DNA from 4 places in the Rhizobium sp. R693 genome. Region 3 is predicted to be linked to each of the others. Evidence: riboswitches for the same ligand, from Rfam matches in the RefSeq annotation. Region 3 holds a riboswitch; each other region holds the start of a gene.
What was found. Region 3 has a riboswitch for cobalamin ahead of ATY79_RS17370 (CbtB domain-containing protein). Riboswitches for the same ligand answer to the same signal wherever they lie in the genome.

Region 1 (7,476 bases), on a different contig from region 3:
CGAGCTGTCCGCTCCACATAGGCATCGACCGACATCGGATGCTTGAGGCTCATCAGGCTTGCGAGCCGCAGCGAGAATCCGGCCCCCGCTTCGTCGTAAGCTGCGGCCATCGCTGCGAGTTCGGTATCGGCAGCCGACAGGAACAGGACATCGCCGGGAGACTGACCAAGATCGATCGCCTCCTCGCCGTCGCTGATCGTTCCCTGCTGTGCCAGAAGCAGATGCATCGGTCTGCCTTATGCCAGCGTTTCGATCGCCTTGCGCACCGCCGCTTCGTCCATTTCGTGCAGGCCGATGACGACGAGGCGGGTGCCGCGCGCTTCACCGGACGCCCAGGCGCGATCGAAATAGTGGTCGATGCGGCTTCCGACCGCCTGCAGTTGCAGACGCATCGGCTTGCCGGGAACGTCGACGAAGCCCTTGAGCCGCAGCACGTCATGCTCGCCGATGATGCCCTTCAGCGCATCCACGAAGGCCGCAGGGTCGGCAACCGGGCCAAGCTCGACCACGAAGCTGTCGAACTCGTCATGGTCATGCTGCACGCCGTCCTCATGTTCGAGCTCGTGGTGGGACTTGCGATTGACTACATCGTCTTCCGTTCCGACACCGAGCCCGAGCAGCACGCTCGCCGGGACCTCGCCGTTGCGCGCCTCGATCATCACGGGCTTGCGGGCGATGCGCGAAGCGACCTCGTCCCGCACACGGCCAAGGCCGGCGGTGTCGAGAAGGTCGGTCTTGTTGAGCACGATCAGATCGGCGCAGGTCAACTGGTCCTCGAAAAGCTCCTCGATCGGGCTCTCATGGTCGAGCGACTCGTCTTCCACGCGGCGGGCCTCGACGGCATCGTGATCGTCGGCAAACCGGCCAGCGGCGACCGCGGCGCTGTCAACGACGGTAACGACGCCATCGACAGTGACCTGCGTGCGAATGTCCGGCCAGTTGAAGGCCGCAACGAGCGGCTGCGGCAGCGCGAGGCCGGATGTCTCGATGACGATATGGTCGGGGCGCTGCTCGCGCTCCAAAAGCTTCGTCATCGTCGGGATGAAGTCGTCGGCGACCGTGCAGCAGATGCAGCCGTTGGTGAGCTCGATGATGTCGTCCTCGGTGCAATTCTCGGCGCCGCAGCCCTTCAGCACCTCGCCGTCGACGCCGAGATCGCCGAACTCGTTGATGATGAGCGCGATCTTCTTGCCGTTGGTATTGGAGAGCAGATTGCGGATCATCGTCGTCTTGCCGGCGCCGAGGAAGCCGGTGATCACGGTCGCCGGGATTTTCTGCTGGTTCATGAAATTCAACCCTTCATCTTCAGCGGCAGTCCGGCCGCGATAAAATACACATCCGCGGCCTGAGCCGCGATCATTTGATGCAAGCGGCCGGCATGATCCCGGAACTCCCGCGCCATGCGGTTTTCTGGAACGATGCCGAGGCCGACCTCATTGGAAACGATGACAAGGCGCGCACGCGCCGTCGGCAGATACGCGGCAAGCGAGGCAAACTCGGCCTCCGTGTCGCGCTCCTCCATCATCAGGTTGGTGACCCAAAGCGTCAGGCAATCAACAAGGATCGCTCGTCCCTCGCCATCGATCGCCCGCACGCAGCCGACCAGATCAAGAGGCTCTTCGTGGGTCTGCCAGAGATCGCCGCGATCCGCCTTGTGCTTGTCGATCCGGGCGCGCATCTCGTCGTCCCAGGCGCGACCCGTTGCCACGTAATGGCGCTCCAAGCCGCTCGAGACGACTACTTGCTCGGCAAAGCGTGACTTTCCCGAGCGCGCGCCGCCCAGGACAAACGTCGCGCCGGATGATAGAGGGATCATCGTAGATGCTGTCCGATCTGCGGAAGCGATCCGCAAGAAACCGGAACGGCTGCAGAGCGCAGCCGGCAAATCTGTCTTTCAGCCATGACAACCTCCGTGCTGGCAGCGGGCATCGCCCAGGAATGGGCTTCTCGCCCGGCACGGTTGGCAGGTCTCCTGGCTCGCGGGTTTTGGCCGCGACCGGGGCAGACCGGAAACCGGTCGCCCCAGATCGTGCCAGCGGGTCTTCCTCGCCTTCCCGGCTGCATTTCATGAAAAGGCGGACGATTCGTAGACGCAAGAGGCGTCCTGCCCCGGTTGATCATGATGCACTGCCAGTGACTTTTCCGTCGCCACTTTCGCGCCACCCGCCTGCACCATCGCAGACTGTCAGTGACACGAAACCAACGTCGGACGGAAAACCCTGACCGCTCTACAGTCGCGGGGTCGGCTATGATAGCGGTGCCCTGATTGGGTCCACCGCTTCACATTCCCTTTTCATCCGCACCGATTCAACCGGTCCGGAACCATCCGTTATGAATTCATCGTTAGGCAAGGCCACTGGCGAAGTCAATCAAGCCGTCGCTGAGCGGAATGCCAATGCATGCCTAAAACCGCACCAAGACGACCTTCTCTACCAAATTTATCGTCTTTTATCAGTAGTTTACGTCACAAATAATTATTGCCGGCGCCGGGCTTTTGCCGCAATTGCGTCGCAAGCGGGTGGCGCCATTGGCTTGCCCTTCCCTCACCGCACTTGATCGCGCCTATACCTGCCTATTTTCCTGTCATGCTCCTAAAAACCAATATCCGCCGTTTCGGTCCGTTTCATACCCTTCTCGATATCGGGCGGATGCGCGCTCTGCTGCGGCGCAGCGAGATGGGGATGGTCATCGCCGGCGCGATGGTCGGGGTAATCTCCGGCCTGGCCGTGACAGGCATGAGCCTCGTTTCCCGCGAAATGCACAGCCTCATCTTCGGAATCAGCGACGTCGACAGGTTGAGTTCGTCGCAGATCGACAACAAGCTCGTGTTGCTGACCGCACCCGTTTGCGGCGGCTTGCTGCTCGGGCTCTTGCTGTTTGTGCTTGCCAAGACCCGCAAGAAGCCAATGGTGGACCCGATCGAGGCAAACGCGCTGCATGGCGGTCGGCTATCTCTCACCGATAGTATTCTGGTCGCGGTCCAGAATCTCATTTCGAACGGCTTCGGTGCGTCGGTCGGCCTGGAAGCCGGCTACACGCAGTTGGCGGCAGGGCTGGCCTCTAAACTTGGCCTCAAGCTGCAACTTCGCCGCTCGGACCTACGTGTTCTCGTCGGATGCGGTGCGGCGGGAGCCATTGCAGCCGCTTTCAACGCACCGCTGACGGGCGCCTTCTATGCATTCGAACTCATCATTGGCTCCTACACCATCGTTTCGCTGACGCCGGTCGTCGTTTCCGCACTGGTCTCGACGCAGATTGCGCGTCTGCTCGCCGGCAGCGATTTCCTGATCGACGTCGGCAGCTTCGGTACAGTCATGCCAGCCGACTATGTACCGGCCCTCCTCCTCGGCGCGTTTTGCGCGGGCATCGGGATCATGATCATGCAGGGCGTCGCCTGGATCGAGGAATTGGCTCGCAGGAGTTCCATCACAACGCCGCTGCGTCCTGCCCTTGGCGGCATCGTCGTCGGTCTGCTCGCGCTGATCACGCCGCAGGTGCTGTCAGCCGGCCACGGCGCGCTACACCTCAATCTCGGACGCGATATCGCCATCCCGGCACTTGTGGGTCTCTTCCTCCTGAAGGCCTTCGCCTCCGCTATCTCAATCGGCTCCGGCTTCAGAGGCGGCCTGTTCTTCGCGTCCCTGTTCATGGGGGCGTTGGTGGGGAAACTCTTCGCCTATTCCGCACCCTACTTCGCTCACGCCACGCTGACACCCGTCATCTACGCCGTCGTCGGTATGAGCTCGCTTGCGGTCGCCGTTATCGGCGGGCCACTGACGATGACCTTTCTCGCGCTCGAAATTACCGGCGACTTTCCAATTACCGCGCTGGTGCTGGCGGCAGTCATCACGTCCTCGCTCGTCGTGCGCAGCACCTTCGGCTACTCCTTCGCAACATGGCGCTTCCACCTGCGCGGCGAGAGCATTCGCAGCGCTCACGATGTCGGCTGGATCCGCAACTTGACTGTCGACCGCCTGATGCGCGCCGATGTTAAGACGGCCAACGCCGCCCTCACCATCGACGAATTCAAGGAACGCTTCCCCATCGGTTCGGCACAGCGCGTGGTCCTGGTCGATGATACAGGCAAATACAGCGGCCTCGTTCTCGTCCCGGACATTTACGCAAACCTGACCGACACCGACGAAACCGGCAAGGATCTCAGCGAATTCATCCGCTACAAGAACGATTTCCTGCAGCCGCAAATGAACGCCAAGCAGGCAGCCGCCATCTTCGACAAGACCGAAAGCGAAGCCCTCGCCGTCGTCAACAATCTGATTGAGCGCAAGGTCGTCGGGCAGCTGAGCGAGGCACATACGTTGCGCCGCTACAGCGAAGAGCTCGATCGCCGCCGCCGTGAAATATCCGGCGAGATCTAGCCAAAGAGCTCGTCAAGCCAGCGTCGGTCAAGACATGCTTCCAGCTCGGCTGCGACGTCGTCCAGAGCCTTCTCGACGCTGGCACGATAATCACTCGTCTCGCCGGAAAGGCCGAAACTCCGGAGCAAACGAGATCGATAGAAGTCGCTTGCGAAAAGCCCATGCAGATAGGTTCCGACAATTCGACCGTCTGCAGATACCGCACCATCCGGCTTTCCATCAACGATTGCGAACGGCCGGCCACAATCTTCTCCGGCCGTGATGCCAAGGTGGATCTGATAGCCGGAAAGCGGGGAACCGTCCTCCACCGCTGTCGCAACACTGTTGCGGACGGTCTTTTGAGGCGCCATCTCCGTCTCCACGTCAAGCAACCCGAGACCCGCCACCTCCGTCGCATGCCCCTCAATACCCAGGGGATCATGCACCTTCCACCCGAGCATCTGATAGCCGCCGCAAATACCGATAACCCGCCCGCCGCGCTTCACATGGGCCAGGAGATCGGCATCCCAGCCCTGCGCACGCATATCCGCAAGGTCAGATATCGTTGATTTCGAGCCCGGCAGCACGACCAGTTGCGCATCCCCGGGCAGCCGCTCGCCCGCACGGACGAAAACCAACTCGACATCCGGCTCGGCTCTTAGCGGATCGAAGTCGTCGAAATTTGCGATCCGGGAAAAGACCGGCACGGCAATCTTGAGTGCGCCGCTGCCACCGCGTGCCAGCCTCTCCAATGCCACCGAGTCCTCGGCCGGCAATCGCGATGCGTGCTTGAGCCATGGCACAACGCCAAAGCACGGCCAGCCGGTGAAGCGGCGCACCGCGTCGATGCCCGTATCGAACAGCGAAACGTCACCGCGAAACTTGTTGATGATGTAGCCGGATATCATTGCCCGGTCTTCAGCGGAGAGGATCGTGTGGGTGCCGACCAGCGACGCGATCACGCCACCGCGATCGATGTCGCCAACGAGGACCACAGGCACGCCGGCGCGTGTCGCAAACCCCATATTGGCGATATCGCCGGCCCTGAGATTGATCTCGGCAGGCGAGCCAGCACCTTCCACGATCACAAGATCCGCTCCGACCGAAACCTGGGAAAAGCTCTGCATGACGTAATCGAGCAATGCCGGTTTGAGCTTCTGATAGTCTCGCCCCCTAGCCTGCCCCCAGACCTTCCCTTGAACGATGATCTGGCTGCCGAATTCGGTCTGCGGCTTGAGCAGCACCGGGTTCATGTGCACCGAGGACGGCACCCGCGCGGCGAGCGATTGCAACCACTGCGCGCGACCGATCTCGCCGCCGTCGTCAGCCACGGCAGCATTGTTGGACATGTTCTGGGGCTTGAAAGGACGAACCGAGAGGCCACGATTGGCAGCAAGCCGACAAAGACCCGCAACAAGAACGGTCTTGCCGACATCGGAGCCGGTCCCTTGCAGCATGATGGCCTTGGTCATTGTCGTGGAACTCCGGAGAACTCGACCCGCCCTACACCGGCGTCTCTGCTGCGGTCAATCTCAGGCGCTGAAAATGCGAAGGCCGCGTCAACCGTTCGGTTGCGCGGCCTGCCGAAATACGCTGGCGCGTTCGCCCATACACGGCGAAGCTCACGTTCTCCGGGACGCACTACCTGATCCGGAGAAGCAGCGGTGTCCCCCGCTACGCAACAACAGATAGCGCCACATTGTTACCGGAAGGTTAGCAGCCCCTTAAGCAAAGATGAATTTCGGCATTTACTGACTTTTCTCGACGATCAGGGCGGCGCTGGCTGCTTTGCCGGCGCGATCTTACGGCGCAGGCGGTAACCTTTTGGCGAGACTGGCATTAACGATTTCAAATCATACGCTTAGACTCCGTACCTCAAGCGCAGAAGACAATTGATTTCCGCAACCGAACGCGTAGGCTGCGCATCAAGGTGCCAAGACGAGCGCCACAGCGATAGCCAGGACAAACAGCACAAGGGGTTTCCGCAAGCGGAACGCCTAGGTTGTGGCCGCGGCAGCAAAAGGGAACGCAAGATGAGATCTCTCTGCACTTCAATCCTGCTCACCCTCGGAATTTATGCAGCGGCCGCATCCGCGCAGGCTGCGGACTGCGGTAACGTCACCATCGCTGAGATGAAGTGGGCTTCGGCCGGCATTGCAGCTAACTTCGATAAGTTCATTCTCGAGAAGGGGTACGGCTGCTCGGTCAAAATCGTCCCCGGCGACACGATGCCGACGTTCCTCTCGATGAACGGAAAAGGTGAGCCGGATATTGCTTCGGAGTTCTGGATCAATTCAGTGCGTACCGAACTCGACAGCGCGGTCAGGGAGGGCAAGCTGATCCAGGCGGCCGAAATCCTCTCAGAGGGTGCGGTCGAGGGCTGGTGGATACCGAAATTTATCGCCGATGCCAATCCAGATATCCGCAGCGTAGAGGACGCGCTCAGGCATCCCGAGCTCTTCCCGGCACCGGGCAATTCATCGCAGGGCGCGGTCTATAGTTGTCCCGTCGGGTGGAGCTGCCAGATTTCAACGGCAAATCTGTTCCGCGCGCTGGGAGCCGACAAGAATGGGTTTCAGCTTGTTGAGACGAGCAGCCCGCAAGAACTTGATGATTCCATCGCAACCGCGTTCCAGAAAAAGATCGGCTGGCTTGGCTACTACTGGGCCCCTACAGCCATTCTCGGCAAATACGACATGACCCTCCTCAGCTTCGGCGTCGGTCATAACAAGGCAGAATGGGACAAATGCACATCGGTCCCCGGTTGCGCCCGGCCGCAAGTCAATACTTATCCCGTCTCGCGGGCCTACACGATCGTCACCAAGTCCTTCGCCGATCGGGCCGGACCGGCGATGGATTACCTGAAGGTCCGGTCATGGGACAACATGACGATCAACGAAGTGCTGGCCTGGCAAGACGAAAACCACAAGAGCAACGAGGAAGCCACGATTTACTTCCTGCAGAACTATGCCGCCCTGTGGACCAAATGGGTTCCGACCGATGTCGCTCAGAAGGTCAAGGCCGCGCTCTAGGGCGAGCAAGACGATCGCCCGCCGAACGATCGGTCGCGCATACGATGAGCACCTCTTCCCTGTGATGTTGCGGTTTTCCTATAAGCAGC
Region 2 (7,476 bases), on a different contig from region 3:
CAAATTGCAATGTGGGCTTGTTCCGGTCTTTTACGTGCCTTGCGCATACAGCCAAGCATGCTGCGGGAAGAAGCGATCGAGCGTCTGAGCCTTGCCAAACATGATGTCGTGCTGGAGGTATCGATAGTCCCGTACGAGGGGATCGAGGTTCTTCGGCTTCAGGACCCAATCGGGAGAGGGCGTGTTGTCGCGCGCAATCAGCTGATAACGATCGATGACGCTGTACTTCTTCTGCACACGGCCGAGGAAGCCCGTGTAGTAGGGATGCTCGAAGCCGGCGAACTTCAAGAGATGATAGGGCAGCAGTGAAGGGCTGATTGTGCCGACATCCTTCTTGCTGCCCTTCTTGTTGGACCAGATGACGAGCGGCGTCTCATGCTCCTGTCTCATGGTGTTGACCGACGCCTTACGGGTGGCAACTTGATCCGGCATGTAGCCGGTCGCCATGTAGACGTTGCCGAGCGGCGGCAGGTGATCGCCCCAGAGCACGATGATCGTTTCGCGGTCGCGCTTCTCTGCCCAATCCATTAGCAACTTAAGGCTGTCGTCCGCTTCCTTGATGCCCTGCGTATAGGTAGCAAGCGTTGCGCGGTCTGCATCGTTCAGGTTGCCCTGTATATCGATAGTATTGCGTGCATAACGGTTCGGCTCATACGGCCCATGTCCCTGCAGGGTGACAGCAAAGAAGAAGAACGGGCGATCGATGCCGTCCGCCTCGTTCATGATTTCCTTCATGAGCGAGTCGTCCGAAGCGAAGATGCCCCGCTTTTCCATTGGAGGCATGGTCTCTTCCGAGCGGAACTGCTCGAAACCGAAGTCCTTGTAGACTTCATTGCGGTTCCAGAACCAGCCGCTGAACGGATGCAGCGAACGCGCCGCATAGCCTTCGCCACGGAAGAACGTGGCGAGCGAGGGAACGTCGTGACGGATGTATTGCTGATAGGGGATGCTGCCGTATGGCAGGAAGGCATTGGAAAAGCCCGTCAGCGCCTCGAATTCGACGTTGGCGGTCATCCCGCCGAACTCCGGTGAGAAGACATGGCCAGACTGCTCGGCGCGGATAGTCGGCATGGGATCGGGCGACAGGCTCAGCGTTTTCAGCCGGGTCGGATCCCAGAATGACTCGCTCATCAGCATGATTACGTCGGGCTTTTCGCGCGGGCCGCTGAGATAGCCGTAGTTGCGGCTCGGGATAGTATCAAGCGCCTGCGTGCCGAAGCCGACCGGCGCCGCCACCTCGGCCATCGGAATATTGAAGATGAAGGCGAGGATGAAGCCGTTGCTCCGGTAGTTTTCCTTTTGGTCCCACATCATTGGAACCACCTGAAGGCGGTCGCGGATGAAGGAATACTGGGAATAGTCCATCAACGACCCGAAAGCCGCGATAACAGGTAGGCCGACGCACAGCCGGCGGACGCGAGCGGTCCGTGAGAGCTGTGGGAAGTTGCGCCAGGCGAAACGCCACAAGATGACAATTGCGCCAGCGGAAAAGGCGATGCCGACAGCCATTGCAACAGCAGTCCAGGGACGGTCGCTCACCATGACAGGAAGCAGTTCCATGATCTGGCGCCCGAAAAGGACGTCGGACGGATAAAGTGGATCCGAAAGGTAGTGTTGCTTCTGGTTGGATACGATGGCGGGGACGATCACAATCGGAAGAACGATCAGCGCTGAAATGAACCGTCGGCCCAAGGCGGCGTCGAGCGACAGCATCAGCACAGTCAACATCACAACGGTCGTCATGCCGGGACGCACCGGCGATGTCAGGAATTCGCGAACGTCAGTCAGCCCATCGCGGGCAATTATCTCTACGGTGGCCGTAGTGAGAAGCGCAAGCAGGGCACAAAGAACGGCGCTGAGCGCCGTGCGTATAGCAGGCGATCGGATGCTTCCTCCGAAATCGGTGGAAAGCGACGCAAAGCGCGCTGCCGCTGCAGACCTCATTACCAACGCGATCAACCGGAAAACTCCAACGTCATAAAAGCTTCACTGAACTGTCACATCCTCGTCATGAACGCTAGATGAACCGTTAGGTTTCGCGCATTTGTGATTGGGGGATAAGGGCCGATCGCTCCAAAGACATTCCTGGGCCGAACCTGGCCAGGCGCATTTGCTTGTGCTGAGTGGCGGGCCGTCGTAGGTCTGACGGAGACGATGTCAGGAGGATTCAGATTGCGCAGTTCCGTCGAGATCTACAACATCAGGATAGGCGAGGCACGCGTCGTCTGGCAAACGACGCAGCTTGTGGAGGCGCCCAACTTTGCGCCCGACGGCAGCTATCTTCTGTTGAACGGCGACGGACTTCTGTACCGTCTGGCGCTTGATGGTTCAGGCAGGGTCGAGAAAGTCGACACCGGTTTTGCCAAAACGTGCAACAACGATCATGGCATTTCGCCCGATGGCCGGCAGATCGTCATCTCCGACAAGACCGAGTTCGGGAAGTCGACGATTTATGTGCTTCGGGCCGAAGGCGGGATGCCACGGCTGGTGACGCAAAATCAGCCGTCCTATTGGCACGGCTGGTCGCCTGACGGAAAACAACTGGCCTATTGCGGCATCCGCAACGACTTGTTCGATATCTACACGATTTCCGTGGATGGCGGCGAAGAACGGCGGCTGACACACGGCGAGGGACGCAACGACGGGCCGGACTACTCCGCTGACGGCCAATGGATCTACTTCAATTCCAGCCGCACCGGCCTCATGCAGATCTGGCGCATCCACCCGGACGGCACTGGCCTCGACCAGATCACCAGCGACAATTATGGGAACTGGTTTGCCCATCCGTCGCCCAACAACGACAAGGTCCTCATCCTTTCCTACGACCCGGATGTTTTCGACCATCCGCGCGATCTCAATGTTCGTCTGCGGCTGATGGATATGGACGGGGGCAATCTGACGACACTCTTCGATCTCTTCGGCGGGCAGGGCACAATCAACGTGCCCAACTGGTCGCCGTCCGGCGATGAGTTCGCCTATGTGCGTTACCACCCTGTCTCTGGGTGAAGGATTGCGTCGAGCGATTTTTGCGGGCATAGAGCTTTCGTCAGGTGCCCGTGTTAGGCGGGAGAATCGGGAATTCGGTGAGAGACCGAAACGTGCCCAACGCTGTAAGGCTGACGACTGCCGCAACACGCCACTGGCCCAGCGCCGGGAAGGCGCGGCAGTTGGATGACGCCAAGTCAGAAGACCGGCCCGACATCATAGACTGACCCGCGTGGACGGCGGGCGGTTGTGTTGTTGGGGATAGACGATGCGACCAGACCATTCAGGCTCCCTGTCGGGAGCTACAGCCTTTTCGACCGAGGAACGTGACGCCGTTTACCGGGCGATCTCAACGCGCCGCGACGTCCGTTCGGAGTTCCTCCCGGATCCGATACCGGACGACGTTGTCAGCAGGCTTCTGACGGCCGCGCACCATGCGCCGTCCGTGGGATTCATGCAGCCCTGGAATTTCATCCTGGTTCGCGATCAGCAGGTGAAGGAGGCGGCGTGGCAAGCTTTCAATCGCGCCAACCGTGAGGCTGGCGAGATGTTTGAGGGCGAACGACAGAGGCTGTACCGGTCGCTGAAGCTCGAAGGTATCCGAGCCGCACCGCTCAGCATCTGTGTGACCTGCGATCCGGATCGCTGCGGTGATATCGTTCTCGGCCGAACGCATAACCGGCGAATGGATTCTTACTCCACGGTTTGCGCCGTGCAGAATTTGTGGCTCGCGGCCCGAGCCGAAGGCGTGGGGGTCGGCTGGGTGAGCATCTTTCACGAGTCCGATATCAAAGAGATCCTCGGCGTTCCGGAACGGGTCGAGATCGTTGCCTGGCTCTGCATCGGCTATGTCGATCAGCTCTATGACCAGCCGGAACTCGCGGTCAAAGGATGGCGCCAGCGCCTGCCGCTGGAGGAACTGGTGTTCACGGATCGCTGGGACAGTTCGCTGGACTGAGGGCGGCTATTGTTGCTGCGGCTGAGGGCCAGGCTTGGCGGGATTCTTAAGGTCGATCGTGCCCTGGTCACCGGCTAGGAACTGCGGGCCGATCTGGCGCACCTTGTTGTTTGCCGGATCGTATGGCCTGTCCGGCACTTGCGGCTGCGGTGCAGCCGGGGCGGCGACCTTGCTCTCCGGCTCGGGCTTCTTGGTTTCGATCGTGGTGATCGATCCTTGTTGCGGCGGTTCGCTGATCGATTGGCTATTCCTCATCTGTTCGTAGTAAGCGTTTAGATTGCAACTGCAGGACGATTTTTCGCCCGGCTTACGGTTCTTGTAGGCGAAAGCATTCGGCATTGCGCTGTAGGGGGCGCCCGTCGACGCCGAAATCATCTGTGAGGTCTCGGTGCTGGAGACGTCATGATAGAAGAGCTCGGTGTCGATGCCGGGACACATCTTCGAGCAGGTGTCGGCATCGCGGGCGAAGTCCTGCGAGGTTGCGTTCGAGCTTAGCGGAAAAAAGCCTCCGTCGCAGGTGCGTACGCAGACGGTGTTCAGATGAGAGAGCGTAGACATGCCGAAACCGTATCGACGCTGGTTGGGATCGCCACCTAGAGGTATGAAGGTGTCGTTTCGCATCGCCTGATCTTCGATGCTCGGCGGCGGAGCATATCCATCGGCGCGATCCTCAGGCCACTGCTCCTCGTTGCAGCCGTTGTCGTCGAGCGCGGCAAGCAGTTCATTTCTCGTGCGCGCATCATCGCTCTGGCCGCGCAGTTCGTCGCGCCGCTGCTGCAGATAACGGATGTTGTCGACCATCTTGGTTTCCGCGCGCTCGAGCTCGCCGCAGTAGCCGTCATCATCCCCGATCACGACCATGCTGCCACTTGTGCAGCCGTTTTGGCGCAGATCGCTACGGAGTTTGCGAAGCTCAAGGTTCTGTTCGGCAATAGCACTGGCGAATTTGCGCACCTCGGGCGTGCTGCCGATGATTTGTGGCAGATCGGCAAGGCGGGCGCGAAGGTCACCGCAGATCGCCGGCATCTGGGCTTGGGTCGGGCCGGTGAGTGCAAGGGCGGTTGCGAGTGACAGAATCCAGCGGTTCAAGGCATCGTCCCATCGGTGAGCAGGTCATAGGGCGCGGCATCCCGCCGCGCCTTCATTGCTAGCCCGTTTGTCTTAACAAGCTGCGGTCGGAATCTTACCGCATTTTCTCGATCTGCCGCAAATCACGCTGGCTGTGAAGCCTCGACGACGGCGAGAGCTGCCATGTTGACGACGCCGCGCGAGGTCACCGAGGGCGCGAGGATGTGCGCCGGCAGCGCAGCGCCAAGCAGGATCGGCCCGACATGCAAGCCGTCAATCATCGACTTTACGACGCCCAGAGTGATGTTGGCCGCGTCGAGGTTCGGGAAGACCAGCAGGTTTGCTTCGTCGTGCAGGGTCGTGTCGGGCATGACGCGCTTGCGCAGGGCATCGGAGATCGCGCTTTCGCCATGCATTTCGCCGTCCACTTCGAGATCCGGCGCGGCTTCGCGCACGAGCTTCAGAGCGGCACGCATCTTCGTCGCGCTTTCGGACTCACGGGAACCGAAGTTCGAGTGGGACACAAGAGCAGCGCGCGGCGTAATGCCGAAGCGTCTGATTTCCTCGGCAGCGAGAACCGCGGACTCGGCAATCTCTTCCGCGCTCGGATTGAAGGTGACGTAGGTGTCCGTGAAGAAGGTGGCGCCGCGTTGTGAAATCAGCAGGCTGAGTGCCGAGAAGTCGCACACGTCCTGCCTCTTGCCGATGATCTGGCGGACGTCGCGCAGATGCTTCTCGTAACGGCCTTCCAGGCCACAGATAAGCGCATCGGCTTCGCCCCGCTTCAGCGCCAACGCGCCGATAACAGTCGTGTTGGTACGAACGATCGTGCGCGCGGCTTCCGGAATGACGCCCCGACGTCCAACCAGCGAGAAATAGAGATCGACATATTCGCGGAAGCGCGGATCGTCTTCCGGGTTGATGACGTCAAAATCGGCTAGCGGCCGGATGCGCAGACCGTAGCGCTTCAGACGTGTTTCGATGACTGATGGGCGGCCAATCAGGATTGGCTTGGCAATGCCTTCTTCGAGCAGCACCTGTGCGGCGCGCAAGACGCGTTCGTCTTCACCTTCGGAGAAGATCACCCGCTTGCGCTCGGCATTCTTCGCCGCAGCAAAGATCGGCTTCATGATGAAGCCCGAGCGGAAGACGAAACGGTTGAGCTGGTCGAGATAAGCGTCGAAATCGGTAATCGGACGCAGGGCGACGCCGCTTTCGGCCGCGGCTTTCGCTACGGCCGGGGCGATCCGCAGGATCAGGCGCGGGTCAAAGGGCGAGGGGATCAGGTAGTTCGGGCCGAAGACGGGCGTTTCGCCCGAATAGGCGCGGGCGGCGACGTCGGATGGTTCTTCGCGCGCCAGTGCCGCGATGGCGCGGACGGCAGCCATCTTCATTTCTTCGTTGATAGTGACCGCGCCGCAATCCAACGCGCCCCGGAAAATATAGGGGAAGCAGAGAACGTTGTTCACCTGGTTCGGGAAGTCGGAGCGACCGGTGCAGATCATCGCATCGGGACGGGCAGCGCGGGCGAGATCGGGCATGATTTCGGGCGTTGGGTTGGCGAGCGCCATGATCAGCGGGTTTTCGGCCATCTGCGCCAGCAGCTCCGGCTTCAGCACGCCCGCTGCGGAAAGGCCAAGGAAGACGTCGGCGCCGCCGATGTTTTCGGCAAGCGTGCGCGTGTCGCTCTTCTGGGCGTAGACGCTCTTCCACTCGTCCATCAGTTCGGTGCGGCCTTCGTAGACCAGACCTTCGATGTCATGAACCCAGATGTTTTCGCGTTTGGCGCCCAGCGTGACGAGGAGATTGAGGCAGGCGAGGGCGGCAGCACCTGCGCCGGAGGCAACGATCTTGACCTCGTCGATCTTCTTGCTCGCCAGTTCCAGGCCATTGAGGATCGCGGCAGCGACAATGATGGCGGTGCCGTGCTGGTCATCATGGAAGACCGGGATCTTCATGGTCTCGCGCAGGCGACGCTCGATTTCGAAACATTCCGGCGCCTTGATGTCCTCGAGATTGATGCCGCCGAAGGTCGGCTCGAGCGAAGCGACGGTCGAGACCATCTGCTCGACGCTCGATGCATCGACCTCGATATCGAAGACGTCGATGTTGGCGAACTTCTTGAACAGGACGGCTTTTCCCTCCATGACCGGCTTTGATGCCAGCGGGCCGATATTGCCGAGGCCGAGAACGGCCGTACCGTTAGAAATGACCGCTACGAGATTTGCACGCGAGGTATAATCGGCGGCCGTCTCGGGATGATCGCGGATCGCTAGACAGGGTGCTGCGACGCCGGGGGAATAGGCAAGAGCCAGGTCGCGCTGGTTGCCGAGCGGCTTGATCGCCTGGATCTCGAGCTTGCCCGGACGCGGATAGCGATGGAAGTAGAGCGCCTGCTCGTCCAGGCTTCCACCTGCCAGATTCTTTTCCGTCTTGGACTTTTCCTGATGATCCATCATCGCCTC
Region 3 (7,476 bases):
TCGCGGCGCTTATGCGCTGGCCAACACTTCGTCGCGATCGAGGATAAAGGAGCGCGTCTCTTCGGCAGGCATCGCCTTGCCGAACAGGTAGCCCTGTCCGACATCGCAGCCGAGCCGAAGCAGGTGGCCGAGTTGGCGGTGCTCTTCGATACCTTCGGCTGTGGTCTGTATGTTGAGGCTGCGGCCAAGACCAAGCATGGCGCGGATGATTTTTTCCTGGCGCTCATCATCGCGGCAAGTCGCGATGAAGCTCTTGTCGATCTTGATCTTGTCAAAACGATAGCGAGCGAGCTGGGCGAGACTGGAATAGCCCGTGCCGAAATCGTCTAGAGCGATCTGGACGCCGGCATCGTGGAGTTCATCCAGAATGATCGCGGCAATTGCCGGATCCTGGATCAGTGCATTTTCGGTGATCTCGATCTCCAGGCGGTGCGGCGGAAGGCCGTTCGCCGAGAGCACCTTGAAGATGCGCGAGGCCAACAGCTTGTCCTCCATCTGCACCGGAGAGACGTTGAAGGAGAGAGTAACGTGGTCGTCCCAGGCCAAGGCGTCCCTGCAGGCCTGCGCCAGAAGATCTTCAAAAAGTTCGGTGATCAGTCCGGTCTCTTCGGCAATCCCGATGAATACCGGCGGTGGAATGGCGATGCCTTCTTCGTCTGTCCAGCGGGCGAGCGCCTCGAAGCCGCAGACCGTACCGCTCTTGAGATCGATCAACGGCTGATAGAAGGGGCGGATGGCCTTCTGCTGAATTGCGACGCGCAGTTTGGACTCCAATGTTGCGCGCTTTGCGACTTTGTCCTGCATCGAGGCTTCGAACACCATGTGGTAGTTGGGGCCGCGTGATTTGGCCTCGTACATGGCGAGGTCGGCTCGGTGAGCCGCATCCTCAAGCGCTTCTCGACCCTGCTCCCAGCGATCGTAACCGACGCTTGCACCGACTTCGACGGCGAACCCGTTGATATGGATGGGCCGTGTTACGGCCTGAATGAGCAAACGCGCAAAGCGTTCCTCGTGCTTGGAGGAGAGGCCAAGGGCAACGACGACGAACTCGTCGCCGCCGAAACGATAGACGCAGTCCGCGTTTCCGATCGCGCAGATCCGCTTTGCCACTTCGACCAGAAGGGCGTCACCGCCATTGTGGCCTACAAGGTCATTGACCTTCTTGAAGCCATCGAGATCTATCGAGAAGATTGTAACGTTCTGCTCCCACTCGTCGCCTTCGAGGTCGGTCTTCGTCCTCCGGGGAAGGACTTTCCGCTCGAAAGCATAGCGGTTCGGAAGTTTGGTGAGGTGGTCGTGGGTTGCTGTCCAGTCGGCCTTGGTCTGGGCACTGGCCCGCAGTTCCATCTCCTTACGCAGGTCGACAATGCGCAGGATCGAATAGACGAAGCTCATCGCGCCACCGATGCCGAGCGCGAGGACTAGCTTGTCCGCGCCATAGTTCTCGTAAGCGCCGACGAAAGCGACGAGCCAGTTATCCAATTCCAGGATCGCGCCGAAGAGCCACAGCGTTACTCCCAACGCCATGACCAAAAGGCATTGCCTTCCGGCTCTGCTCTGGAAGAATACCGGCATGCTTCACCCATCTCCACCTGAGCGCCGGTGTATCATTGAAGTCTGAAGCGTTTGTTGAAACCAAAGGGCGAATTCTTGGTATCTGCGCCCGCCGAGAGCGGAGAGGCGGTTCGACAGGCGAGCGGTGCGGCCGCCCGCCTGTCGTTCTCAAAGCCGGATCATTAGGGATGCGCCGATGACGAGCAGAAGCAGGGTAACGGCGGCGGTCATACGTAGCAGGCGCGTGCGCCGCATCTGCGCGCCGCTCCAATCATAGGGCATGCTTGGTCCTCCCTGGGCAAGGAACACGGCCCGAACGTGTTGGGCCGGAAACCTATGGCATGGTTCGCTTGCGTAAGGCTGGCCTAAATTAACGCCCGGAAAATTAGGCGGCCGCGCCTTCGACGCGCAGCGACCACCTATTGCCATTGCTGGTCATGTGAACGATGGCCAGCGGTTCGATATCGGCGATCCAGAAGGAGGATACCGGCGCCTGCAGAGTGTTGATGATCGCTGCCCTGATGACCGCGGCATGAGTGATGGCGACGATATGGCCACCGGCCTGCAGGCGCTGGTGCATCCAGGCGTTTACACGCATGCAAACGGCGGCGATTGCCTCACCACCGTGCGGTGCTTCCTCCGGCCGCGCCATCCAGGCGGCAAGATTTTCCGGTTCGGCTTGCTGGATCTCGGCAATCGAGCGTCCCGACCAGCGGCCAAAATCGCAATCGGCGAGCGCCTCGGAGAATTCCGGTTGCAGGCCAAGTGCATCGGCCGTCTGCCGCGCGCGCAATGTCGGGCTGGCGAAGACGCTGTCGACGCGCCCGAGGCGGGGGGCGATTGCCTGAGTGGCAAGGATTGCCTTCTCGTTCAGCGGCTCGTCTTGCGGGAACCGCGCTTCGCGGTTGGCGGCAGTCGAACCATGGCAGATCCAAGTGAGGCGCGTCATCACGTTGGTTGTCTCCGGATAACGGGGAAGGTGGCCTGTCGCTGCATGAAGTCTCGTTGACAGGTTCGAAGCCGCAGATATAACGGTTATGTTGTGGGTTTGGAAACCGGTGAAATTCCGGTGCGGTCGCGCCACTGTGATCAGGATGAGGATACCTCGGACTGGAAGTCAGACCCTGCCACGCAATAATTCTCGACTGAACGCGTCATTCCAGGAGGAATTCATGTCTGACACCACTTTCGCGCCCGTCGCCGCACCTGCTCCGATTCCCGTTGCCGAGCTTTTGCCTTGGGCGATCTTTGGCGGTTTGCTGATGCTCATCGCCATCTATTTCGTCGGCACCGAAGAGGGCGCAATGGCGCTTTTCAACAGTATGTACGTGCACGAGTTCGTGCATGACGGCCGGCACCTCCTCGGCTTCCCCTGCCACTAAGGGGAGTTCCGGACATGGTTGGAAGTCTTTTGCTTCGCGGAATGCTCGCGGGGCTGATTGCTGGCGTCCTCGTTTTCGCGTTTGCCCATACCTTCGGCGAGCCGCTCGTCGACCGAGCGATCGCGTTTGAGGAAGCGGCGGCCCAAGCGGCGGGTGAAACCAGCGAGCCTGAAATCGTCAGCCGTGCCACGCAAGCGGGCCTTGGCCTCCTGACTGGTGTGATCGCCTACAGCGTTGCCGTCGGCGGCTTGTTTGCCCTCGTCTTCGCTTTTGTCCAGGGACGCTTCAGCAATCTTGGCGTCCGCGGGACCTCTGCCGTCATCGCCATTGCGGCCTTTGTCGCCGTGGTTGTCGTGCCCAACATCAAATATCCGGCCAATCCGCCGGCAGTCGGCAATCCCGACACGATCGGCGTCAGGACTGAACTGTTCTTTCTGATGATCGTCGTATCGATCGCTGCGCTTGTTGCGGCAATTGCGCTTGCCCGCCGCCTGACCCCGCAGTTCGGCGTCTGGAATGCAGCAATCGCAGCGGGTCTTGCCTACGTCGTCTTCATCGGCCTCGTTCAGTATCTGCTGCCGCCGATCAACGAGGTGCCGGAGAACTATTCCGCTGTGGTTCTCTGGCATTTCCGCACGACTTCGATCGGTATGCACGTGATCCTCTGGGGCGTTCTTGGCCTGGCCTTCGGTATTCTCGCAGAGCGCAAGCTCGGTGCCGCTCCAAAGCCACGTGCTCGCGCGCCGGCTTTTCATTGATTGGAGAGAAGGCTCCGGCGCAATCAGGAGCCTGTCCCCCGCGATGTCCAGCCGGCGTTCCATTTTCCTTGTCGCCATGATCGCGTTGCTGCCGCTTTGGCCCCTGGCAGCCGACGCACACCAGCGGAGTGGTAGCGGTCCCCATACCGGCATTGCGATCGCCGAAATCTCACACGGCGAAATGATCATGATCGCGGAGTATCGCGATCGGATCATCGATCTCGCGGCACGCGCCACGGATACGAACGAGCCGTTCCGACGCGTGCTGAACTATGCACAGATCCAGCACGCCTACTGCTTCTGGGGCAAAATGCCTGGCAGCGTAACGGATGAGGGGAGCCCGTTCAACGAGTGCTCGCATGCCTATCTCGCGGCAACAAAGGCCGTGCTGCTATCGATGCGGGGCATGGGCGGCGAGGCTGCCGAAGCCGAGGCGATCGTCTCGGCGATCGATGCCGGCATGGTTCTACGCGGCTTGGCGCTGATCACCTGCCAATTCAGTGGTGAGGCGTTCAATACTGCGGACATCGTTCACCCGGCTTGGCGGGACGTTCCGCTGCATCCTGCCAGCATGGCGACGTTGACGGCGCTCGCGGCGGCAATTCTGGCGCTCGTCTATTGCGGACGGTGCCTGGTTCGGCGGATCACGCCCTAGCTTTTCTCGACATCGCGGTCGAAGTGCGTTGCAACCAGCATGGCTGCAAGGTGGACGGTGTTCTTCGCACCGTAGCGCTCCTTCATGCGCTCCAGGCGGTGCTCGACCGTTCGGTGCGAAATGCCAAGATCGGCGGCGATCTCCTTGGCCGTCGCGCCTTCGGTCAAGAGCTGGATCACCGCTTCGTCAGTCGCATCCATGCGGGCCTGCTGCTGCGGTGGGTTGAACATGAAGCGGCCGTTCGAAATAGTCAGGAGCCAGGATGGCCGCCGGGCTGTTGTCTTTTGCGGGAGGACCAGTCGCTCGTATTCGAGGTTGACGCCAAGCACCCTCGTCTTGACCAGTTCCATCGATGGTTTCTGTGTGGCGATCACCTCGCGATAACGCGGGATGACGGCTGTTTCCATGTAGGTGCGATCCTTGAATTCGCCGATGCGCTGATCGGCGAAGAGCTTATTGATGTTCAGAAGGCGTGAACTGAAGCCGGACGGTCGCACGACTTTCAGTTGCCATTGTAGTGGATCCTCACCGTCCAGAACGACAAGTGTCATCCTCATCCTGATCGTCAGAAGGTCGATGACGTCACGATAAATGTTTTCCGGCGCGGCGGGCGTCTGCGATGTGGTATGCAACCATGCGTCCAGCAGCTTCTGCGTGACAGTATGAAATGAAGTGTCCTTGTTCATCAACCCATAGGCGATATCTGGAATCGTTGGGTCACAACAACCCAAAATGGGCGTCGGTTCAATAGGCGATCGTGCCAAAATCGGCGTAAGATATTAATTTGAAAAATATATCGCTTTTTGCATCTATTTTGAAGTGAATCCGCCGCAGTGAAATTTGCACGTTAAGCGGGCTTTTAGTCGGCTGTGGATGGTGACGGCAAGCTAGCTGGTGAAACTATAGCGGGCAGGTCGCCGTCGCGACACCGCCATCAGCCGCCGAAATAATCGCGACTGGTATCACTCCTCCGAGTATCGCTGCTCGCGCCAGGGATCGCCGTACATGTGATAACCGTTCTTTTCCCAGAAGCCCGCTGCATCGGCCGCCTGAAGCTCAATGCGCCGCAACCATTTCGCGCTTTTCCAGAAATAGAGATGCGGAACGACGAGCCGCATGGGACCGCCGTGATCGCGCGTCAGCGGCAATCCTTCCCAGGAAGTTGCAAGGATCGCATCCCCTGTAGCGAAATCGGAGAGCGGCAGGTTGGTCGTGTAGCCATCATAGCTTGTCAGCATGACGTAATGGGCTCCCGGTTTCGGCATGGCCTGATCGAGTAAGTCGCGGGTCGAAACACCTTTCCATTTGTTGTCGTAGCGCGACCACGTTGTTACGCAATGAATATCGGTGATTTTGGTACTCTGCTCGAGGGCCAGGAAGGCCGTCCAGGTAAGATCAAGCGGGGTTTCGACAAGCCCACGAACTTCCAGGCGCCAGGTGTCGGTGGAAATGATGGGCTGCTGGCCGAGATCGAGGACCGGCCAATTCTTGACGAGGTGTTGGCCAGGCGGCAAGCGCTCGGTTTCCGGGCCACTGATACGGCCAGTCAGGAATTTTCCTTCGGAGGCCCATCTGCGCTTCGACGTGGTAAGCTTGCTGTCTGTCGGGGTTTGATCGTCGCTCATCGATGGCCCTTTCGCGGTCGCGGCGATTAGGGCATTCGCCTTTGAGGACTGTCAAGCGTGACATTGGCTGGCAGGTGCCGCGAGGGGAGGCCGCCCCGAGCGCGCCTGTTCTCAGCCGGATGATGCCGCAGCGAAAACCGCCAACTGAGCGGCAAATGCACGCTTGTACGCCGGCCGTGCCTCGCCGCGCGCGACATAGGCGGAGAGATTCGGATAATCGTCGAGCATGCCCGATCCTTTCACCCTCAGCAGCACCGATACCATCTCGAGGTCACCAGCGCTGAATTCGCCGTCGAGCCAGTCGGCATCGCCAAGCCGGACGGCGAGTTCCTTTAGCCGCTTACGGATGCGTTCCTCGATCATCGACCGGCGCTGCTCGTACCAAGGTTGGTCGCCTTCCATGAATTTGGCGATTTCTCGATCGATCATCGGCTGCTCCATCGTGGTGAGCGCGGCGAATACCCATGTGATCGCGCGTGCCCGGGCATTCGGGTCCTCCGGCAGCAGGCCAGCATGGCGCTGCGCGATATGAAGCACGATTGCCCCCGATTCGAATATGGCGAGATCGCCTTCTTCATAGGTCGGAATCTGCCCGAAAGGCTGAAGCGCGAGGTGGGCGGGTTCCTTCATCGCTTTGAACGAAAGAAGCCGAACGTCGTAAGGCTGGCCCACTTCTTCCAGCGCCCAGCGAACGCGCATGTCGCGCGCCAGACCTCTGCCGCGATCGGGCGAGCGTTCAAAGGCGGTAATGGTAATCGTCATCGCTGCTCTCCATAGCTTGTCTGCCTTGAAGACGACTGGCTAAACGGGATTCCGACACTTCAGCTTGAGATAATCCTCGTCGTCAGTTTAGCCACCGCTGAAAGGATGCGTCCCCTCGTTCTCGCCGCAGCAGGCTCATCTGTGCAGCGCTTGGGAACTGTGGCATAACTAACCGATGGCGATACATGTCTTGGCAGTCCATCGCGAGACGGTCGGGACGGAACAGGCGGCGGGCGGTTCGCTTGCAAGCGCCTATTCCGTGGGCATTCTCTGCTGGCTGCTATCTGCCGGCGTCTATATCGCCGCGAAATGGGTTTCTTCGGAAATGCCGCCCTGGGCGCTCTGCTTTTGGCGCGTGCTGATCGCCTGGGCGATCCTTATGCCGATCGTGCACAAGCACTTTGGCGATATGGTCGCGCTTGTGCGGGCGCGCGCTCTTGAACTGCTTGTGATTGGCGGCATGGGGCTTGCGATCTGCCAGGGCCTGATTTTTGTCGGTCTCGAACATGCCGACGCCACCACTGCCGGCATCATCATTGCTCTGATCCCGATCATCACCATGATCCTTGCCCGGTTGTTCCTGGCCGAGCCGATGGGAAGCTGGCAGGTGATCGGATCGATCCTGGCCTTTCTCGGGATCGTCGTCATCATCATCAAGGGCAGCCCGGCCGCACTGATGCGTCTCGATCTCAATCCCGGCGAACTATGGATCGTCGCCGGTGCGTTTTGCTTTAGCCTCT
Region 4 (7,476 bases), on a different contig from region 3:
CCGGATCGCGGCAAATCCACGCTCATCGGCTGCGCCACTTGCCATGGCGACGTAAAGCAGGCTGCGCGCTAGGCCTTCGCGAAGCCCGCCATTGCCGATCTGCGCCTTGAGTTCCTCCACCTTCGTCCTGAGGACCTGACGATGGAGTCCGGTCTTGCTGGCACGCCGGTGTGGCTTCGTATCCGACGGGTCGATACCGACCGCCGCCTGCAAAAGCGGAGAACCATAGACGGAGAGGAACGTCGCCTCACTCAACGCCTCCATTCCTTCGCGCCATGCATCCAGCCCCGCAACAATCTGCCGGGAGAATGCCTGCTCCAACGCCAGGAAGGGATTGTCCGCAGCAACCGGGCGCCGCTCGTCGGTCACATCGACAGCAAGGTCTGCAATCGGCGCCATCAGGGGATTGACGTCAGAAAACAGCTCGTACTGCAGCCGGAGCGGATGCGTTTCGCGCAACCGATCGGCCGCCCATTCGGGCATCATCGCACGGACAACAGGCTGGAGGAACGTCCGATAGAGCGAGAGGTTGATTTCCGACACCTTGGCGACAGTCGCAAAGCGGCGGTCGTCCTCGGCGCTATTGCAGCCGAGCGCTCTGATATCATCGAGCGTCCTTGCCTCGCAGCGCATGATCCAATCGCCCTCGACGAGATCCCCGCCGATGGTCTCATCGGTCTTAGCTTCGAAAATCGCTTCATAGAGGCCTGGCGGCAACGCATCGATCAGGTCGATGTTGCTGGAGAATTCCCCGTGCTCCTTGCGGGCAACGCTCGCGGACACGAAGATCCCGAGATGGCCGATGGTTTCGTGAACGGTGTAAACGATCGTCTGCCCGTGCGATCGTATCTCGTTTACGTCATCATAGAGATCCAGGATCCACCCGAGCGCTTGTGCGGGGGGCGTGATGTTATCCCCCTTGGAGCAGAAGACCACGATCGGCGCACGAATGTTGCGAAGATCGATTGCCTCGCCGTTGGATGCCTCGATACGACCTGCCGCGAGATTGTTGCCAACGAAGAGTTCATCGACGATGAACTGGATCTCTTCGGCATTCAGGTTGACGTGTCCGCCCCACCATTCCTCGAAGCCGAGGTAGCGCGGCGCTTCGGTGTCGATCTTCGAGTAGAGATTATACTGCTTGGTCCAGAGCGTGTTGGCAGGATTCTGGTTCTCGAAATTCTGAACCAGCCAGGCGCCGTCGAACTGTCCGTGGCCAAGGTCGCTTGTCAACGCGGTGAGCCAGCTGCCACCCAGCAACCCGCCCGTATAGCGCATCGGATACTTGCCGCGCTCACCAGACCAATAGGACAGCGGCGCGCCGGCAATGATAATCGATCCGAAGAGTTCCGGGCGCATGGCAGCGAGCATCATGACGGCCCAGCCCGCCTGGCAATTTCCGATCACGCAGGGCTTGGCGTCGGCCTGCGGATGCAGCGAAATGACTTTCTCCAGAAAGATCGCTTCCGCTCGAGCAATGTCTTCGATCGTCTGTCCCGGCACCGGCTGGGGAAGGAAGCCGATGAAATAGCATGGATGCCCAGCTCTCAGCGCGACGCCGATTTCGCTGTCTGCTTTGAACCCTCCGATGCCCGGCCCATGTCCGGCTCTCGGATCGACGACAACAAACGGTCGGCGTGTCTGGTCAACCTCTATTCCATCAGGCGGGACAATCCGGACCAGCGCGTAGTTGACCGGCCGCTCAAGCGTGCGTCCATCGAGCACAATTTCGGGTGTGAAGCTTAGAACATGCGGCGCTGTCGCTTCGGCATGAGCCCGGTATTGGTTGCCGCGCTTGCGCATGACGTCCCAGAACAGCACGCTGCGCTGAGCGGCATCCAAGGCATAATCGAAAGCAAGACCGGCTGGGCCAAACTGAGCGGCGAAACCGGCCGCCGGAAGATAGGAAGAGTACCGCATGCCAAAGCTCCCTCGTTCACCCTCTCATCGAGGATCAAGTTCCTATGCTCGGGATAGTATTCTCGCTCTGCGTCCACTCTGTGAACGAACAGCTCGCGCTGTCAGACACATGTTTTGTTAGCAGGTGCAGCATAGGCACATCGGGCGGAGCACCCAACGTATTTTACGGTAGCATACGCCGTTCTTGAATGGCGCCCATGTAGGGAAGGCCGGTTTCTCGGCGAGCTCTCTTGGCCCGAAGGCCTGCTCCATCTCGCCCTGACAAGGCTCGATGACCAGCCCAGCCGCGCACCTCTCCTTGAGAAGCCGGTCAGGCGATAATGTATTGAATGTTGCATCGCCCATGAATCGGAGACGTCTCGACATGCGCCTGCACGCCGAACACGTCGCCGATCAGATCCCGCGTCAGAACGTGCTGCGGAGTCCCGATCGCAACGACCGAACCCTGCTGGAGAACAGCCAGTTGATCGCAGAACATAGCGGCTAGGTTGAGATCGTGCAGGGCGATGACACAGGTGACGCCGAGCCTGGAAATCAGGCCCAGGATTTCGAGCTGATGCTGGATGTCGAGGTGGTTCGTCGGTTCATCGAGGAGTAGTTCAGCCGGGCTCTGCGCAAGGGCACGCGCGATATGGACACGCTGGCGCTCGCCGCCGGAGAGCGTCTGCCAAAGTTGCGTCGCTCGGCCTTCCATGCCGACGCGGGACAGCGCCTCATCGACTGCAGCATCGTCCTTTACTCCCAGGGGTGAAAGGACGCCGCGATGTGGCGTGCGACCGAGGCGTACAACATCCCTTGCCGTCAACTGCGTCTCGGTTGTGGCCTGCTGCTCGACGAAAGCAATGCGGCGCGCGAGATCGCTCCGCGCCAAGGTCGTAACGTCGCTCTCGCCCAGGCGGATAATACCGCTGCGCACCTTGCGCAAACGACAGATCAGCCGCAACAGACTCGACTTGCCGGATCCGTTCGGCCCGAGCAGGCCTAGAACCTTTCCTGTCTGCACCGTCAGGCTGACGCCGTTGACGATCAGCGAGTTGCCTGCTGCAAAGCTTACATCTTCGAGCCTGATGCTCATGCGGTCCTCCGAGCACGATACAGGATGACCGCAAAGGCCGGTGTACCGAACAAGGCCGTGACGACCCCGATCGGCAGGACCTGTTGCGGGATGATGATCCGCGAGATGATGTCGGCACCGATTAGGAAGATCCCGCCGCCGAACATGGTCGCCGGAAGCAGGCGATCATGCCTGGCCCCGACGAGGAACCTCGCGGCATGCGGGATGACCATCCCGACAAAACCGATTGCGCCAACCATGCTGACTACGGTTGCGGTCATCAACGCCGTCGTTCCAAGAAGCACCACCTGCACGCGCCTGACCGCAATGCCCAACGATGCCGCTGCATCCGTTCCGAAGACGAACGCATCCAACGATCGCACATGGAACAGCGAAACGGCGAAACCGAACATCGTCACCGGCACGACCAGATAGACGTCAGGCCAGCGGACGCCGCTCAGCGACCCAAGCAACCAGAACATGACGCCCCTTGCCTGCTCGGCATTTGCCGAAGTCGTGACGATATAGGACGTGACTGCGTTGAAGAGTTGCGACCCGGCGACGCCGCAAAGAATGATGCGCTCGCTGCTACCTCCGGCGCCTGCCGCAAGAAAGGCCACGAGCAGGAATGCGACAACAGCGCCGATGAACGCGCCACCTGACAGGCTCAGAACACCATAGCCGAAGCCGAGCAGCATCACGCAAACCGCGCCGGTCGAGGCTCCTGCGGAAACACCGAGCACATAGGGTTCCGCTAGCGGGTTGCGCAGCAATGCCTGCAGAACTGCCCCGCTGAGCGCGAGGGACGCCCCGGCACTTGCAGCTACCAACGCACGGCTCAATCTATAGTCCCAGATGATGCCTTGATGAATGCGGCTAAGCTCGAAAACCGAACCGAACAGGCGGTTCGACACGGCCTTCGCGGTCGTCGCCAGCGGGATCGATATTTCCCCTATCGAAACAGCAAGACCGATCATCAGCGCGAGCAAGGAGAATGCAGCAATGACGAGCGCAGCATGCGCCCACCATTGCTGCTGCTTGAGAACGGCGCCGCTCACTGCGCCAGACCGAAGGAATTGATGCCCTTCGCCAGTATCTCGATGCCGTCGATCGTCCGGATCGTCGGGTTCATCGATTGGGCATCCATCATGACAAAGCGCTTGTTCCTGACGGCATCGAGTTGGCTCGTGACCGGATCTTTTGCCAGAAAGTCGAGCTTTACCGCAGGGTCATCGGCCGCATACCGTCTCCGATCCATCGTCGCGATAACGATCACAGCCGGATTGGCCTCCGCAATCGTCTCCCAGCCGACGAGCGGCCACTCCTCCTCTGTCGCAACCACATTCTGCGCATCGAGCGTCTTCAGAATATAGGCAGGGGCGCTGTTCTTTCCGGCGATGAATGCATCTCCGTTGACTTCCTTGCTGGAGAACCAGAAGACGACCGGGAGGTTCTTCGCAGCGGCGCCTGCAACCGATGCGACCGCCCGCGCTTCGCGCTGCCTCAGTTCGGCAATGAGCGCATCGCCGCGTTCCTTGATGTCGAAGATTTCGGCAAGTTCAGCGATCTCCCGATAGATCAGGTCCATCGTGAACAGTTCCTTGCGAACGCCGTCGCCGCTGTCGGCATTGATCTTGGCGACGCAATCCGCCGGCGCGATGTAGGTGTTGATGCCGAGTTCGGCAAATTGCTCTCGCTTGCCGACAGACCCCTGTTGGCCGACGTGCCATTCAAACTCGGCGGCAACCAGATCCGGCTCCCGTCCGACGACGGATTCAAAGCTCGGATCGTTGTCGGCAAGCCGTTTGATCCTGGCGTTGACTTCGGCATATTGCGGCAAGACCGGGCCGACCCAAACTGCCGTTCCGGCAATCCTATCCGCCAACCCGAGCGAGAAAAGAACTTCGCTCATCCCCTGACCGATCGATACGATCTTGGCCGGCGCCTTGTCGAAGACGACCTCGCGGCCGCAATTGTTGATGATCAATGGGTACTGGGTGGCGGCGAGACTTGGCGCTGTCAAGCCGGCAAAGCCGAAGGCAAGTGCAATGGCTGCAAGAAATTTACGCATAGGGATCTCGATTGGGAGGAAGGAACCAGCGTTTATTGCCGGCGCAACCGCTAAGAATGACGGCACGCCGCGCTAACGCTAGCGGCGGAAAACCCAATCGAGACGGATGTGTGCTCTATGTCGGTGGAGGCGCAGGTCAATCATGTCTGTTCCTTTCCGGGCATCCCCGCCCGGGTGATTGGATCGTGATTGACGGCAGGTCTCCTGGCTCACGGATATATGCCTTCATCTGCCTTCCCGCGACTTCGTCGCAGTGGCATGGCCCAAGGGCCCTTGGATGAGCGGCAATCCGCTTACAGTTGCGGGGGCAGCCACGGTTTTGGTCCCTCTTGGGTCCTCACCGTGTTCCCTATTAATCCCCTCAGAGTCGTCCTCGGGGAACCGTCGCGCTCAGTTACGCTGGCGAGCGGCGCGACGTCAAGTCAGCGGTTGGTCGGCGCCCGTCCGGGTTGGCTCTGCTGCATATCCTGAAACCCGACTTCAGGACATCCGCGGATGTTGGCGAAGGTGATCTCGCGGCGATCGCCCCATTCGGTCAATCCCCTCAGCGTCAAAACGTTCTCGTCGCGATAGACAAGATCCGTGCGGTAGATGCCGGCGCGGCGGGCCCGGTTCTGCGCCTGACTGACGTTGCAGGTACCTTCCGATGGCGACACATGCCACGTGCTCGTACCACTGCCGTTGGATTGCCAACCGCCTGACTGGCCTAAAGCCGTCGCCGGCAAAAGGACTGCGAAAAACCCCAACGTCATATGGAACGCCGCCTTCATAACCCCTGCCCCGATTGCGCGCGAAGTGTTGCCACAAGCGCCGAGATGATGCGGCCAAAATAGCCGGACCGATGCATAGCGCAATCATCTCCAGCCTAGGCTGCACGCCATTTACAACAAATCGCGAGGAAGTCGCCCATCAGCGTTGATGAACGGTTAAAAGTGCTCTGCTTGCCGGAGCAATCGCCGTCTCGACGCCGACGATTGCGCTCAAGCACGGCACGCATCTATCGTGCTGGCTCTCCTTCTGGACGGCCACGTGCAAGCTTGTCAGGAAGCGGCTGTCCATTCGGGGTGAATTCGAGCGAGCCCGAGTTTATGCAGAAGCGCTCACCTGTAGGAGGTGGGCCGTCAGGAAAGACATGTCCCTGATGCGCGCCGCAACGCGCACAAACGATTTCTGTCCTGAGCATACCGTACCGGGTGTCACGAACGCGCCGCAGGTGGTCGTCGGCTGCCGGGGCAGTGAAGCTCGGCCAGCCTGTACCACTTTCGAATTTCGCAACTGCCTTGAACAGGGGAAGCCCACAGAGCCGGCAGGTATAAAGCCCCTCGCGTCGCTCGTGGAGAAACACACCACAGAACGGCGCCTCCTCACCATGTTCCAAAAGCAGATGCCGATCCTCCTCGCTGAGGTCCGCCACAAGCTGCTGCATCAGTTCCCGAGTGGGAGGGGTGAGATCGAACTGCAATTCGACGATGTCACGCATTCTTGTTCTCCTTCAATCCCGGTGAATTCTCGAAATCTCTTGGCTGGATTACCGTTGCCAAAGACACCGGCAACCGCCGCGGAGCCAAGCAGGCTATGCCATGTGATCGATGATGCTGGAGCTGTCATGACATCCTCCATCTTGAGGTTGCTCGGGATGCGGCCACGATTTTCACTGAAGGCGGCGCGCATCCTGCTTCATGATGGTGTTGGCGATACCTTGGATCGGTTCTCGCAGAGAGCCTTCTCACCTGGTCAAACGAGGGTGAGCGCCACGTCGATGTTGCCCCGCGTTGCCTTGGAGTAAGGGCAGATCTCATGCGCTGCGTGGATGAGTTCCTCCGCGACATCACGCTCGATGCCCGGTACGCTCACGTTCAAGCGTGCGCGCAGGAAGTATGAACCACCGTCGGCGTTCAGATCGATTTCCGTGTCAATCTCAGGCTCAACGGGCAGCTTGATCTTTCTTTGCGCTGCAGCGACCTCAATGGCGCCGATGAAGCAAGCAGACCATGCAGCGCCGAAGAGGCGTTCGGCGGCCGGGTGCGGCTGTGACAACTGAAGGTCAAGCTCGCCATCGCTGCTGCGTGTGAAGCCGTCGCGGCCACCCTTGTTGTGGGTCTTGCCGGTAAAGAGGAGCTTCTCGGTCATGGTACAATCCTTTCTGGTTGCGCTAACTACTCGTATCCGCTTCAATCGGATGCGATCTAATTAGGCCAATGAAAACCCGCTGTCAATACCATTGCGATTTAATCGGATGCGATTTATATAAAAGACATGACGAACAATCGAATAGGATCTCCCATGTCCGCATCCAAAACCGCCAAGAACCCGGAGACAGGGATGCCCTCTTCCGGCGAGAGCGACAGCAAGAGCAACAAGCTTTCGAACTTTCTGTGCTTCGCGGTCTACTCGGCAAATCTGGCCTTTGGCCGCGCATACAAGCCGATCC

Region 1: it holds a riboswitch for cobalamin, as region 3 does, so the genes downstream of both, cobU (bifunctional adenosylcobinamide kinase/adenosylcobinamide-phosphate guanylyltransferase) here and ATY79_RS17370 (CbtB domain-containing protein) in region 3, are expected to answer to the same signal.
Region 2: it holds a riboswitch for cobalamin, as region 3 does, so the genes downstream of both, bluB (5,6-dimethylbenzimidazole synthase) here and ATY79_RS17370 (CbtB domain-containing protein) in region 3, are expected to answer to the same signal.
Region 4: it holds a riboswitch for cobalamin, as region 3 does, so the genes downstream of both, ATY79_RS29310 (ABC transporter substrate-binding protein) here and ATY79_RS17370 (CbtB domain-containing protein) in region 3, are expected to answer to the same signal.

The regions. Positions count from the first base shown of each region.
Region 1 is NZ_LOKY01000034.1:245,433-252,908, forward strand. Features, by position in the region: gene cobN (cobaltochelatase subunit CobN) at 1-227, opposite strand, end outside; gene cobW (cobalamin biosynthesis protein CobW) at 237-1,286, opposite strand; gene cobU (bifunctional adenosylcobinamide kinase/adenosylcobinamide-phosphate guanylyltransferase) at 1,292-1,816, opposite strand; cobalamin riboswitch at 1,945-2,342, opposite strand; gene ATY79_RS21920 (chloride channel protein) at 2,586-4,376, shown strand; gene ATY79_RS21925 (cobyric acid synthase) at 4,373-5,827, opposite strand; gene ATY79_RS21930 (glycine betaine ABC transporter substrate-binding protein) at 6,389-7,387, shown strand.
Region 2 is NZ_LOKY01000034.1:111,441-118,916, reverse strand. Features, by position in the region: gene ATY79_RS21270 (LTA synthase family protein) at 31-1,944, opposite strand; gene ATY79_RS21265 (TolB family protein) at 2,173-3,006, shown strand; cobalamin riboswitch at 3,032-3,214, shown strand; gene bluB (5,6-dimethylbenzimidazole synthase) at 3,254-3,943, shown strand; gene ATY79_RS21255 (DUF2865 domain-containing protein) at 3,950-5,032, opposite strand; gene ATY79_RS21250 (NADP-dependent malic enzyme) at 5,155-7,467, opposite strand.
Region 3 is NZ_LOKY01000021.1:27,720-35,195, reverse strand. Features, by position in the region: gene ATY79_RS17380 (EAL domain-containing protein) at 10-1,575, opposite strand; gene ATY79_RS17375 (histidine phosphatase family protein) at 1,940-2,503, opposite strand; cobalamin riboswitch at 2,547-2,698, shown strand; gene ATY79_RS17370 (CbtB domain-containing protein) at 2,727-2,936, shown strand; gene ATY79_RS17365 (CbtA family protein) at 2,951-3,694, shown strand; gene ATY79_RS17360 (hypothetical protein) at 3,738-4,349, shown strand; gene ATY79_RS17355 (helix-turn-helix transcriptional regulator) at 4,346-5,035, opposite strand; gene ATY79_RS17350 (sulfite oxidase-like oxidoreductase) at 5,312-5,974, opposite strand; gene ATY79_RS17345 (glutathione S-transferase family protein) at 6,086-6,736, opposite strand; gene ATY79_RS17340 (DMT family transporter) at 6,912-7,476, shown strand, end outside.
Region 4 is NZ_LOKY01000049.1:53,329-60,804, reverse strand. Features, by position in the region: gene ATY79_RS29325 (DUF3141 domain-containing protein) at 1-1,920, opposite strand, end outside; gene ATY79_RS29320 (ABC transporter ATP-binding protein) at 2,231-2,995, opposite strand; gene ATY79_RS29315 (iron ABC transporter permease) at 2,992-4,032, opposite strand; gene ATY79_RS29310 (ABC transporter substrate-binding protein) at 4,029-5,045, opposite strand; cobalamin riboswitch at 5,222-5,446, opposite strand; gene ATY79_RS29305 (hypothetical protein) at 5,468-5,815, opposite strand; gene msrB (peptide-methionine (R)-S-oxide reductase MsrB) at 6,043-6,525, opposite strand; gene ATY79_RS29295 (organic hydroperoxide resistance protein) at 6,780-7,175, opposite strand; gene ATY79_RS29290 (MarR family transcriptional regulator) at 7,329-7,476, shown strand, end outside.